Regions from separate parts of the Vibrio algivorus genome, predicted to be linked through region 2. Evidence: riboswitches for the same ligand, from Rfam matches in the RefSeq annotation. Region 2 holds a riboswitch; each other region holds the start of a gene.
The links. Region 2 has a riboswitch for thiamine pyrophosphate ahead of thiD (bifunctional hydroxymethylpyrimidine kinase/phosphomethylpyrimidine kinase). Riboswitches for the same ligand answer to the same signal wherever they lie in the genome.

Region 1 (3,282 bases), on a different contig from region 2:
CTTGCCTCTAAATTCTCGTCGAGATAACGCATGAGCAACCGGAATCGCTAAACCAACACTCAACAAAGTCGAAAAGAATGCCTGATAGAAGCTAAAGAAGGTGATATGACGATAATAAGGATCGGATAAAACCCAACTGATATTTAGGCTTGGCGCATACTGAACTAACGCTCCTATAGTGGCACTGACAAACAAAAAAATTGCCAGTGCAACCGCTACGCCAAGTTTAGGAACAGGAACATTAACCACGCTAGCAACCTACTAGAATCTTAAAAGCGAAAAGAGTTGTCATGTGGTTATTGCGACAAAGCCATCTGCCATTCACGAGTCCAACCTTTCAGCTGTTTAGCAACCACTTCAGGCTCTAATGACAGCATCTTGCTTGGCAGCGTTAATTGGTCATAGCCTTTAGGCAATTCAATATCGGTCACAGGGTACATCCAATTTCCCGTTGCCATCACAGATTGAAAAGCATCCGTTAAGATAAAATGCATAAACTCATCGGCCAATTTAGGGTGCTTAGTACTTGCCACTTTAGCCGCCAGTTCAATCTGTGCATATTGGCCTTCAGTAAAATTAGCTGCAGCATATTGTTGATCATTTTCAGCAATGATGTGATAAGCCGGAGAAGTACTATAAGACAGCACCATATCACTCTCCCCTTTTAAGAACATAGGGTAAGAGTCTGACCAACCTTTGCTGACCGTAACGGTTTTATCGGCAATTTTTTGCCATGCTTGCGCCGCATTATCACCATAAACCGCTTTCACCCACAGCAATAAACCTTGCCCGGTAATCGACGTTCGCGGATCTTGATAAATGATATTGAAGTCATCACGATCGACTAATTCTTTTAAGCTTTTCGGCGGATTCTTCATTTTGGTTTTGTTGTACACAAAAGCAAAATAGCCGTAATCAAAAGGCACAAAATAAGGGTTATTCCAACCACCAGGAATAGTGACTTGAGAGGTATCAACATCATGTTTGGCAAGTAGCCCCGTTTGCTGAGCTTGAGCCATAATATTGTTATTTAGCCCCAGTACAACATCCGCCTTGGTGTTGTTGCCCTCTAAACGAATACGACTGAGTACTGAACCACCATCATCCAAGGCAACAAAATTTAGGTTGCAGCCACATTGCCCCTCAAAAGCTTGTTTTATTTTCGGGCCGGGGCCCCAGTCAGAAGTAAAAGAGTCGTAAGTATAAACGGTTAAGGTCGGCTTTTGTTCAGCTAGTTCTGAACTAGCAAGCGCTGAAGTAGAAAAGATTGCAGCACAAGAGAGAGCAAGCAAACTAGAAGCTTTAGGTGTGAAGTTCACTAGATTAATCCTTATTTAGTGAGCGGCACAGGGAAAAGGAGGAGAAACTCACTCAATTCCTACGCCAGCATTATCTGGTTCAGGTCACGGGTGTTATCTCAGCCAAATCACATGATTCAGCACCCCGATGAGTTGTATACCCAAGTAACTTCAAGTTACTTGGGTATATATCTAAATTGTAAAGTCTTGCTTAACAAGTGGCGAGTCGTTATTCACTATTAATAACAATACTGTTAGCTAGAGCGCTGATCGTATCCCCAACGAGGCACTAAACCTTGTTCAATGCCTAAATGATCGAGAATTCTCGCTACCATAAAATCGACTAAATCTTCAATGGTTTTCGGTTGATGATAAAAACCTGGTGCTGCCGGCATTATAGTAACGCCCATTTGCGATAACTTGTGCATATTTTCTAAATGCAAAGTAGAAAATGGCGTCTCACGTACCACTAACAATAATTGACCACGTTCTTTCATTACCACATCAGCCGCACGTTCAATTAAGTTATCCGACATGCCATGAGCAATCGAAGCCACACTACCAGCAGAACATGGACACACTACCATTTGTTTCGGTGCGGCAGAACCTGAAGCAACGGGAGAAAACCAGTCCTCTTTACCACATACGATTAACTTATCACTGCGGCATTTAAGGTGTTCAGCCAAAACTTTTTGTGCAGCCTCTGGACCACTTGGTAACTTTAAATCATGCTCGGTTGCCATCACGACACGAGCGGCTGATGAGATCAGTAAATAGACTGTGTAATCAGCCGCCAACAAACACTCTAATAGACGTAATCCATAGGGTGCGCCGGAGGCTCCAGTGAAAGCCAGAGTGATTTTCTTTTCCGTCAATTGAGACATATTCGCTTCCTCAATAGAGAATGAGTTAGGTAAGTAAAAAGATCATAATGATCTTTTTACTACCCATGATCTTTTTGCTTACTATGATCTTTTTACTATTTTTGTTGTAAAGCTTGTAATAGTTTGGCGTGGATCCCTTCAAAGCCGCCGTTACTCATCACTAAGATCTGATCGCCACTTTGCGCTTGAGCTGCAATATGTCCCACAAAGCTATCAATATTGTCATCAACATAACTTGGTTGAGAGCACTGCTTCGCCACCTCTTCTACCGACCATTGAATATTACTTGGTTGATATAAACAAACCTCATCGGCATGCTTAAAGGCTGCGGCTAAAGTTTGTTTATGTACGCCCATTTTCATCGTGCTTGAGCGAGGCTCAAACACCGCAATAATTTTGCTATCACCAACTTTATTGCGTAAGCCTTCTAAAGTAAGCTCAATCGCTGTTGGGTGGTGAGCAAAATCGTCATACACCTTAATACCCTTAACTTCACCTTTCAGCTCTAAACGACGCTTAGTATTGATGAATTTACCGAGTGCTTCGCAAGCCAGATCTGGAGTAACACCAACATGACGCGCTGCAGCAATCGCCATCAATGCGTTATTCACATTATGATCACCGACTAAATCCCACATTACATCACCGTAATGTTTGCCATCTAAATACACTTGGAAGTGACTTCCATCTTTTTTTACTTTTTCGGCTTTCCAGTGACCATCATCGCCAATGTATTCTAATTCGCTCCAGCAACCACGCTTAATAACATCCTGCAGGCCATCATCATTACTTGGCATCAGAATACGACCGTTGCCAGGAACCGTACGAACTAAATGATGAAATTGACGCTTTATCGCTTCAAGATCATCGAAGATGTCAGCATGATCGAACTCTAAATTATTCATCACCAGTGTGCGTGGATGGTAATGGACAAACTTAGAACGCTTATCGAAAAAAGCACTGTCGTATTCGTCTGCTTCAACCACAAAAAACATACTTTCGCCTAAACGAGCTGACACACCGAAGTTACCCAATACGCCTCCGACTAAGAAGCCCGGCGCATAACCGCAATCTTCTAAAATCCAAGACAACATACTCGA
Region 2 (3,282 bases):
AGGTGAAATTGAGCTAGGCTTACGAACTAAAGCTTAATCTTTCCTCTAATGAATAACCCTTAACCGTTATCATGTAGATAAAACTCGGTTAAGGGTTTTTTACTTTTAAAGTTTCACGCCACCAGCAGACTACCGTATTGAGTGATGCTAATCTGAACACTTACCCTCTTTTATCATGGTGCGCTCTTAATGAATCAAGAAGCCAAAGCAACGATAATATTAATCCTAACCACTATTTTTGCCGGATTAGGTTGGATTTTTTCCAAGCAAGCGATTATGGGTCTCCCTCCTTTTGCTTTTATTGGAACACGCTTTGTCGCCGCATCGTTATTCTTACTACCTTTTTGCTATAAACAATTAGTTGCTTTAACTCGCGGGCAAATTATTAATGCTGCGAGTGTTGGCTTATTAATGTCCTGCGCACTACTCACTTGGGTAACCGCTATTTCTGTTACCGATACCTTGGCAGAGGGCGCCTTTATTTCAAGTCTTGCCATGCTGTTTGCACCACTTGTAGGCTGGGCTCTTTTTAAACAAAAACCAATCCGCATGTTTTGGATTTCTTTGCCATTTGCAGTTTTAGGGTTAGGTTTTCTATCTTTATCTAACGGTTATCAGCATTCTCCTAGCCAAATCTGGTTTTTAATATCTGCTGTATTATTAGCCTTTCACTTTAATTTTAATGCTAAATATGCCCAAAGCGTTCCAAGTTTAGCGTTAGCCTGTATTCAACTTTTTGTGGTCGGTACAGTGGGAACTATCGCTTCACTTTCGCTAGAGCAGTGGCCCGATCAAGTCAGCAATGAAACTTGGATGTGGGTAGCATTAAGTACCATTTTAGCCACCAGCTTACGCTATGTAATGCAAACCATAGGACAAAAGCTCACCACATCGGGCAATGCGGCAATTATTATGATCTTAGAGCCGGTGTGGGCAAGTTCATTAAGTGTGGTCTTTTATGGCGATGATATGCCGATAGGAAAAGTAATTGGTTGCGCTCTGATCCTGTGGTCGCTCTTTGTTTACCGAGGTGGCGCTAAATTATTAGAAAGGCGGCAAAAAAGGCTGCCGCCTGAGCCCAACAAAGAATAATTAAGTCTCTATTTACTCGCTTGGGCATAAAAATGGTGAACGGGACCGGATCCTTTACCCACATTAAGCTCATCGGCATGAGTTAATGCATTTGATAAATACTGCTTAGCATGCCCAATCGCCTCTGTTAGATCAAAACCTTGTGCCAAATAAGAAGCGATAGCAGAAGAAAGCGTACACCCTGTTCCGTGAGTATTTTGGGTTGCAATACGTCGATGAGTGTAGACCGCGGTTTGGTTTCTTTGAATAAGCCAATCTCGGCTTTCCTCACCTCTAAAGTGCCCGCCTTTTAATAAAATATCCACCTTATGCAATTCTGAATGGGCTTTTAACTTCTCAATAAAGCCTTCAATTTCACTCTCTGATTTTGGTTCAGGCTCCCCAATCAACAACCCGGCTTCAGGTAAATTCGGTGTGATTAATTCTACTAAAGGAATAAGCTTTTCTTTCAGTGTATTAATTGCGGCAGGTTGAATTAATGGGTCACCGCTAGTGGCAACCATAACTGGATCTAACACTACATTCATTAAGTTATAGTGCGTTAACTTTTCTGCTATTACTTCTATTACATCACTATCGTTCAACATACCAATTTTAACTGCGGCAATATTGATATCAGAACAGATAGAATCGAGTTGCTGACCAATAAATTCAGCTGAAACAGGAAAGATGGCATCTACTCCTTGAGTATTTTGCGCTGTGAGTGCAGTAATAGCAGAACAGGCAAAACTTCCTGTTGCAGAAATAGCTTTAATATCAGCTTGGATACCAGCTCCACCACCAGAGTCCGATCCTGCGATAGTTAGTACATTAGGAATATTAGAAGTGTGTGGCGATGGGAAAGTTGATTGAGACATGCATTACTTCCTTTTAGCGCACAGAAGTAATACACATGTAGAGATAAAAAAAGCTCAACACGTTGGTACTAGTTCCCTACGCTGATGTTAATCAGATCAGGTTCAACGGGTCTCACATAAGTGATCTCAGCCTTTGCTGGCTCCCCGACTAATATGCTTAATGCTTGGATGTTTATGATTTAAACTATACCGAAAGTAATTTGAATTGCAGTTAGGCAACAAATAAATGAGGGCGAATGAACGACGTCTACAAAACTACAACTTCAAGTACAACGGATATAACCAGGCACCAATGATGGCTTTAATGTAGAGTTAACCGTTCAAATTGTAAAGCCATTCACTCAAAACAAGTGATCATGTTCTTATCCCCAAGTAGCTTCAAAGATACAAAATTCAAAGCTATCATTTAGCCTTTAGACAGGAAAGATTGACACAAAAAATATCGACTTGGGTATATATGAAATTTTTCTTATAAAAGAGCTATCTATTCATTAGCATTTACTGTAATCACGATGAGACCAAACCATGCCAGACCTATTGATGTCACAACAATCACTTATTCGAATTAGTGTATTTACTCTAATTCTGGTAAGCATGGCGATTTGGGAAATCAAAAAACCGAAAAAGCGTCTCACTCAACCTAAGCTCTATCGATGGACCAATAATTTAGGTTTGGTATTACTTAACAGCGTTCTATTACCTTTCACTCTTCCATTTCTAGCAATCAGTTTTGCCTATTTAATGCAGAACAACCACGTGGGTTTATTTTATTGGTTTAACATCCCTGCATGGCTAAATGTAGTATGTAGCTTACTCTTATTAGATATCGTGATTTACTGGCAGCACCGTCTATTTCATAAAATCCCACTGCTTTGGCGCTTACACCGCGTGCATCATGCCGACCAAGATATCGACGTCACCACCGGTTCGCGCTTTCATTTCATCGAGATTTGGCTTTCGATGCTAATTAAACTCGCAACAATTGCCTTGTTAGGAATTTCTCCCCTAGCTGTCTTTGTATTTGAAATCATACTCAACGCCAGTGCGATGTTTAACCATAGTAATGTGTCATTGCCTTATCGCATGGATGAGCGTTTAAGAAAATGGATTGTCACACCAGATATGCACCGAGTTCATCATTCTATTCATCGCAATGAAACCGACAGCAACTACGGGTTTTGTTTATCCGTTTGGGATCGTTGGTTTGGTAGTTATATTAGCCAACCGAAAGGTGGCCATGAAAATATGACCATTGGGATTAACTTATTCCGCTCAACCAAAGAACAATCTCTATTAAAGATGTTGTCACAACCGTTTAGAAATAACACAGACG
Region 3 (3,282 bases), on a different contig from region 2:
GTCTCACCCATTAAACGCTAATCCAAAGCTATTTGCTCAAATTCTACGATGGATTGCTATCATTATTCCTGTTGCATCTGTTATCGGTGCGCTTAATGCTTTCTTCTTATGGATTTTGTCTGAAGCAACCGCGGCACGAGAAGCAAATACTTGGCTTCTTTATTTATTACCTTTTTCTGGCCTAGTTATTGTCTACTTGTATAAAGAGTTAGGCAAAAACTCGGATGGTGGTAATAACCTCATCATGGATGAAATACATCAACCTGGAGCTGGTATTCCTACTCGCATGGGTTCACTGGTTTTAATTACGACGGTGATCACCCATTTATTTGGTGGCTCTGCGGGCCGTGAAGGAACGGCGGTACAGATTGGAGGGGCAGCTTCTAATTACTTTGCTAAGATTTTTAAGTTATCAGAATCAGACAGGCGATTACTGCTTATCTCGGGTATTGCTGCGGGCTTTGGTGCAATTTTTGGTACACCTTTGACTGGTGCTATTTTCGCGCTAGAGGTGCTCGCTATAGGGCGTTTAAAGTATGATGCTATAGTTCCAGCCTTATTTTCTGCTATCGTTGCTGATATGGTCTGTACGGCGTTAGGAGCACATCATACTCATTATCGCATTGACTTTTTAGAGTCATATCAATTACTCGACCATGTTGTGAAAGTTGATCCGTTTTTATTGCTTAAAATTTTAGTGGCAGGTGTGGGCTTTGGATTAGCGGGTTATCTTTTTGGTGAGCTCACACATTCGTTAAAAGATTTTTTTAAATTGACTTTGAAAAACCCATATTTGATTGTGTTTGTTGGCGGTATTCTGGTTATTTTAATTACTAAGCTGATTGGTAACTATGACTATACAGGCTTAGGGGTTTACAGTTACCGTGAAGGTGGGGTGAGTATTGTTTCAGCTTTCCATCAAGGTGGCGCTGAATGGTATAGTTGGTTGTTTAAATTAATATTAACTGCACTCACTTTATCGGTTGGATTTAAAGGTGGGGAAGTTACGCCATTATTTTTCATCGGTGCAACGCTAGGTAATACTTTAGCTTGGGCTTTAGGTGCGCCACCTGAATTGTTTGCTGCCCTAGGCTTTATTGCTGTATTTGCCGCAGCGACTAATACTCCGTTAGCCTGTACTATCATGGGTGTAGAGTTATTTGGTTCAGAGTACATTTTATACTTCGCTGTTGCTTGCTATACCGCCTATTACTTTAGTGGTCATACAGGTATTTACTCTTCGCAACGAGTTGCTGTTCCTAAGCTATTTGATTTAAAAGATACGCCTAAGTTTGATGGGAAAATAGGTCAACTACGTGAAACCCAATCAAGTTTATTTGCATCACTACTTAAGAAATTAAGAAATAAATAGGAGATAAGTCGTCATTTATCAATAATAACGGTTGATGATTATAAATTGAGCTAATATACTTTTTCTACTTGTCGGAGTGCCATAAGGCTGAGACCGCTATGCGGGATCCGTTGAACCTGATCAGGCTAATACCTGCGAAGGGAACGAGAGAAGAGTAATCTATTCACATTATTACCCCTCTATTTGTGTATCTGTTTTTACAGATTCGCTCTTGTGCATCAAAATCCGTCAAGCATTTACCCCTCGGGACTTCTAACTCATACAGTTAAAGGAAAATGCTATGTCGTCAAGTCGTAAACAAGCCAGAATGGACGCTAAGAATTTTATTAATTCTCTATCTGTCCAACCTTATCCCAATTCGCAAAAAGTTTATATTCAAGGAAGTCGTTCTGATTTACGTGTTCCTATGCGTGAAATCAACCTCGCAGATAGTTTTGTCGGAGGCACCAAAGATGACCCTATTTTAGAGCCAAATCAGCCAATTCACGTCTACGATACCTCTGGTTTTTATACCGATCCTAATTATCAAATCAATCTATATAAAGGCCTACCCAAGTTGAGGGAGTCTTGGATTGAAGAAAGGGCGGATACGGCTTTTCTAGATTCAGTGAGCTCAAAGTTTACCCAGAAAAGGTTAGATGATGACACTTTAGATGACCTGAGATATGGAAATTTACCGAAAATTCGTAAAGCAAAATCAGGCTGTTGTGTGACGCAATTACACTACGCCCGTAAGGGAATCATTACCCCTGAGATGGAGTTTATTGCAATACGTGAAAATATGGGACGTCAAAAATTTGCAGATGAACAACTCAATCAGCAACATCCCGGCGAAAATTTTGGTGCTCACCTCCCTAAAGAAATTACTCCAGAGTTTGTTCGTCGTGAAGTAGCCGAAGGGCGAGCAATTATTCCATCCAATATCAATCACCCAGAATCTGAGCCAATGATTATTGGTCGTAATTTCTTAATTAAAGTAAATGCCAATATTGGTAACTCATCTGTCTCATCATCGATTGAAGAAGAAGTCGAAAAGCTGGTTTGGTCGACTCGTTGGGGTGGCGATACCGTTATGGATCTTTCGACAGGCCGTAATATTCATGAAACTCGTGAATGGATTCTGCGTAATAGTCCTGTTCCAATTGGCACAGTTCCGATGTATCAAGCATTAGAAAAAGTAAATGGTGTTGCAGAAAATCTCAATTGGGAAGTTATGCGCGATACTTTGATTGAGCAAGCTGAACAGGGAGTTGATTACTTTACTATTCATGCAGGTGTTTTATTACGTTATGTTCCTATGACAGCTAAGCGTGTTACGGGAATTGTTTCTCGTGGGGGCTCTATTATTGCTAAATGGTGTTTAGCACATCATCAAGAAAGTTTTCTATATACACATTTTCGTGAAATCTGTGAAATCTGTGCTCAGTATGATGTAGCACTGTCACTTGGGGATGGTTTGCGCCCTGGTTCAATTGCTGATGCCAATGATGAGGCGCAATTTTCTGAGCTACGTACTCTAGGGGAGTTAACTAAGGTTGCTTGGGAATACGATGTTCAAGTCATGATAGAAGGTCCAGGACATGTTCCAATGCATATGATCAAAGAGAACATGGATGAACAATTAAAACATTGCCATGAAGCGCCATTTTATACATTAGGTCCACTGACCACCGATATTGCCCCTGGCTATGATCATATTACTTCTGGTATTGGTGCTGCAATGATAGGTTGGTTTGGTTGTGCGATGCTTTGTTATGTCACACCAAAAGAGCACTTAGGTTTGCCAAATAAAGAAGACGTTAAGACGGGACTTATTACTTATAAACTTGCAGCTCATGCCGGTGATTTGGCCAAAGGACATCCCGGAGCACAAATTCGTGATAATGCCTTATCTAAGGCACGTTTTGAGT

Region 1: linked by a shared signal. The riboswitch ahead of thiB (thiamine ABC transporter substrate binding subunit) and the one ahead of thiD (bifunctional hydroxymethylpyrimidine kinase/phosphomethylpyrimidine kinase) in region 2 are both predicted to bind thiamine pyrophosphate.
Region 3: linked by a shared signal. The riboswitch ahead of thiC (phosphomethylpyrimidine synthase ThiC) and the one ahead of thiD (bifunctional hydroxymethylpyrimidine kinase/phosphomethylpyrimidine kinase) in region 2 are both predicted to bind thiamine pyrophosphate.

The regions. Positions count from the first base shown of each region.
Region 1 is NZ_BSPV01000006.1:450,495-453,776, forward strand. It holds gene thiP (thiamine/thiamine pyrophosphate ABC transporter permease ThiP) at 1-249, opposite strand, end outside; gene thiB (thiamine ABC transporter substrate binding subunit) at 297-1,268, opposite strand; TPP riboswitch at 1,359-1,456, opposite strand; gene QQJ93_RS11115 (flavin prenyltransferase UbiX) at 1,553-2,182, opposite strand; gene mpl (UDP-N-acetylmuramate:L-alanyl-gamma-D-glutamyl-meso-diaminopimelate ligase) at 2,278-3,282, opposite strand, start outside.
Region 2 is NZ_BSPV01000003.1:672,825-676,106, reverse strand. It holds gene QQJ93_RS04820 (dicarboxylate/amino acid:cation symporter) at 1-37, shown strand, start outside; gene QQJ93_RS04815 (DMT family transporter) at 190-1,092, shown strand; gene thiD (bifunctional hydroxymethylpyrimidine kinase/phosphomethylpyrimidine kinase) at 1,101-1,949, opposite strand; TPP riboswitch at 2,006-2,106, opposite strand; gene QQJ93_RS04805 (sterol desaturase family protein) at 2,490-3,282, shown strand, end outside.
Region 3 is NZ_BSPV01000019.1:25,510-28,791, reverse strand. It holds gene QQJ93_RS16025 (voltage-gated chloride channel family protein) at 1-1,372, shown strand, start outside; TPP riboswitch at 1,435-1,532, shown strand; gene thiC (phosphomethylpyrimidine synthase ThiC) at 1,653-3,282, shown strand, end outside.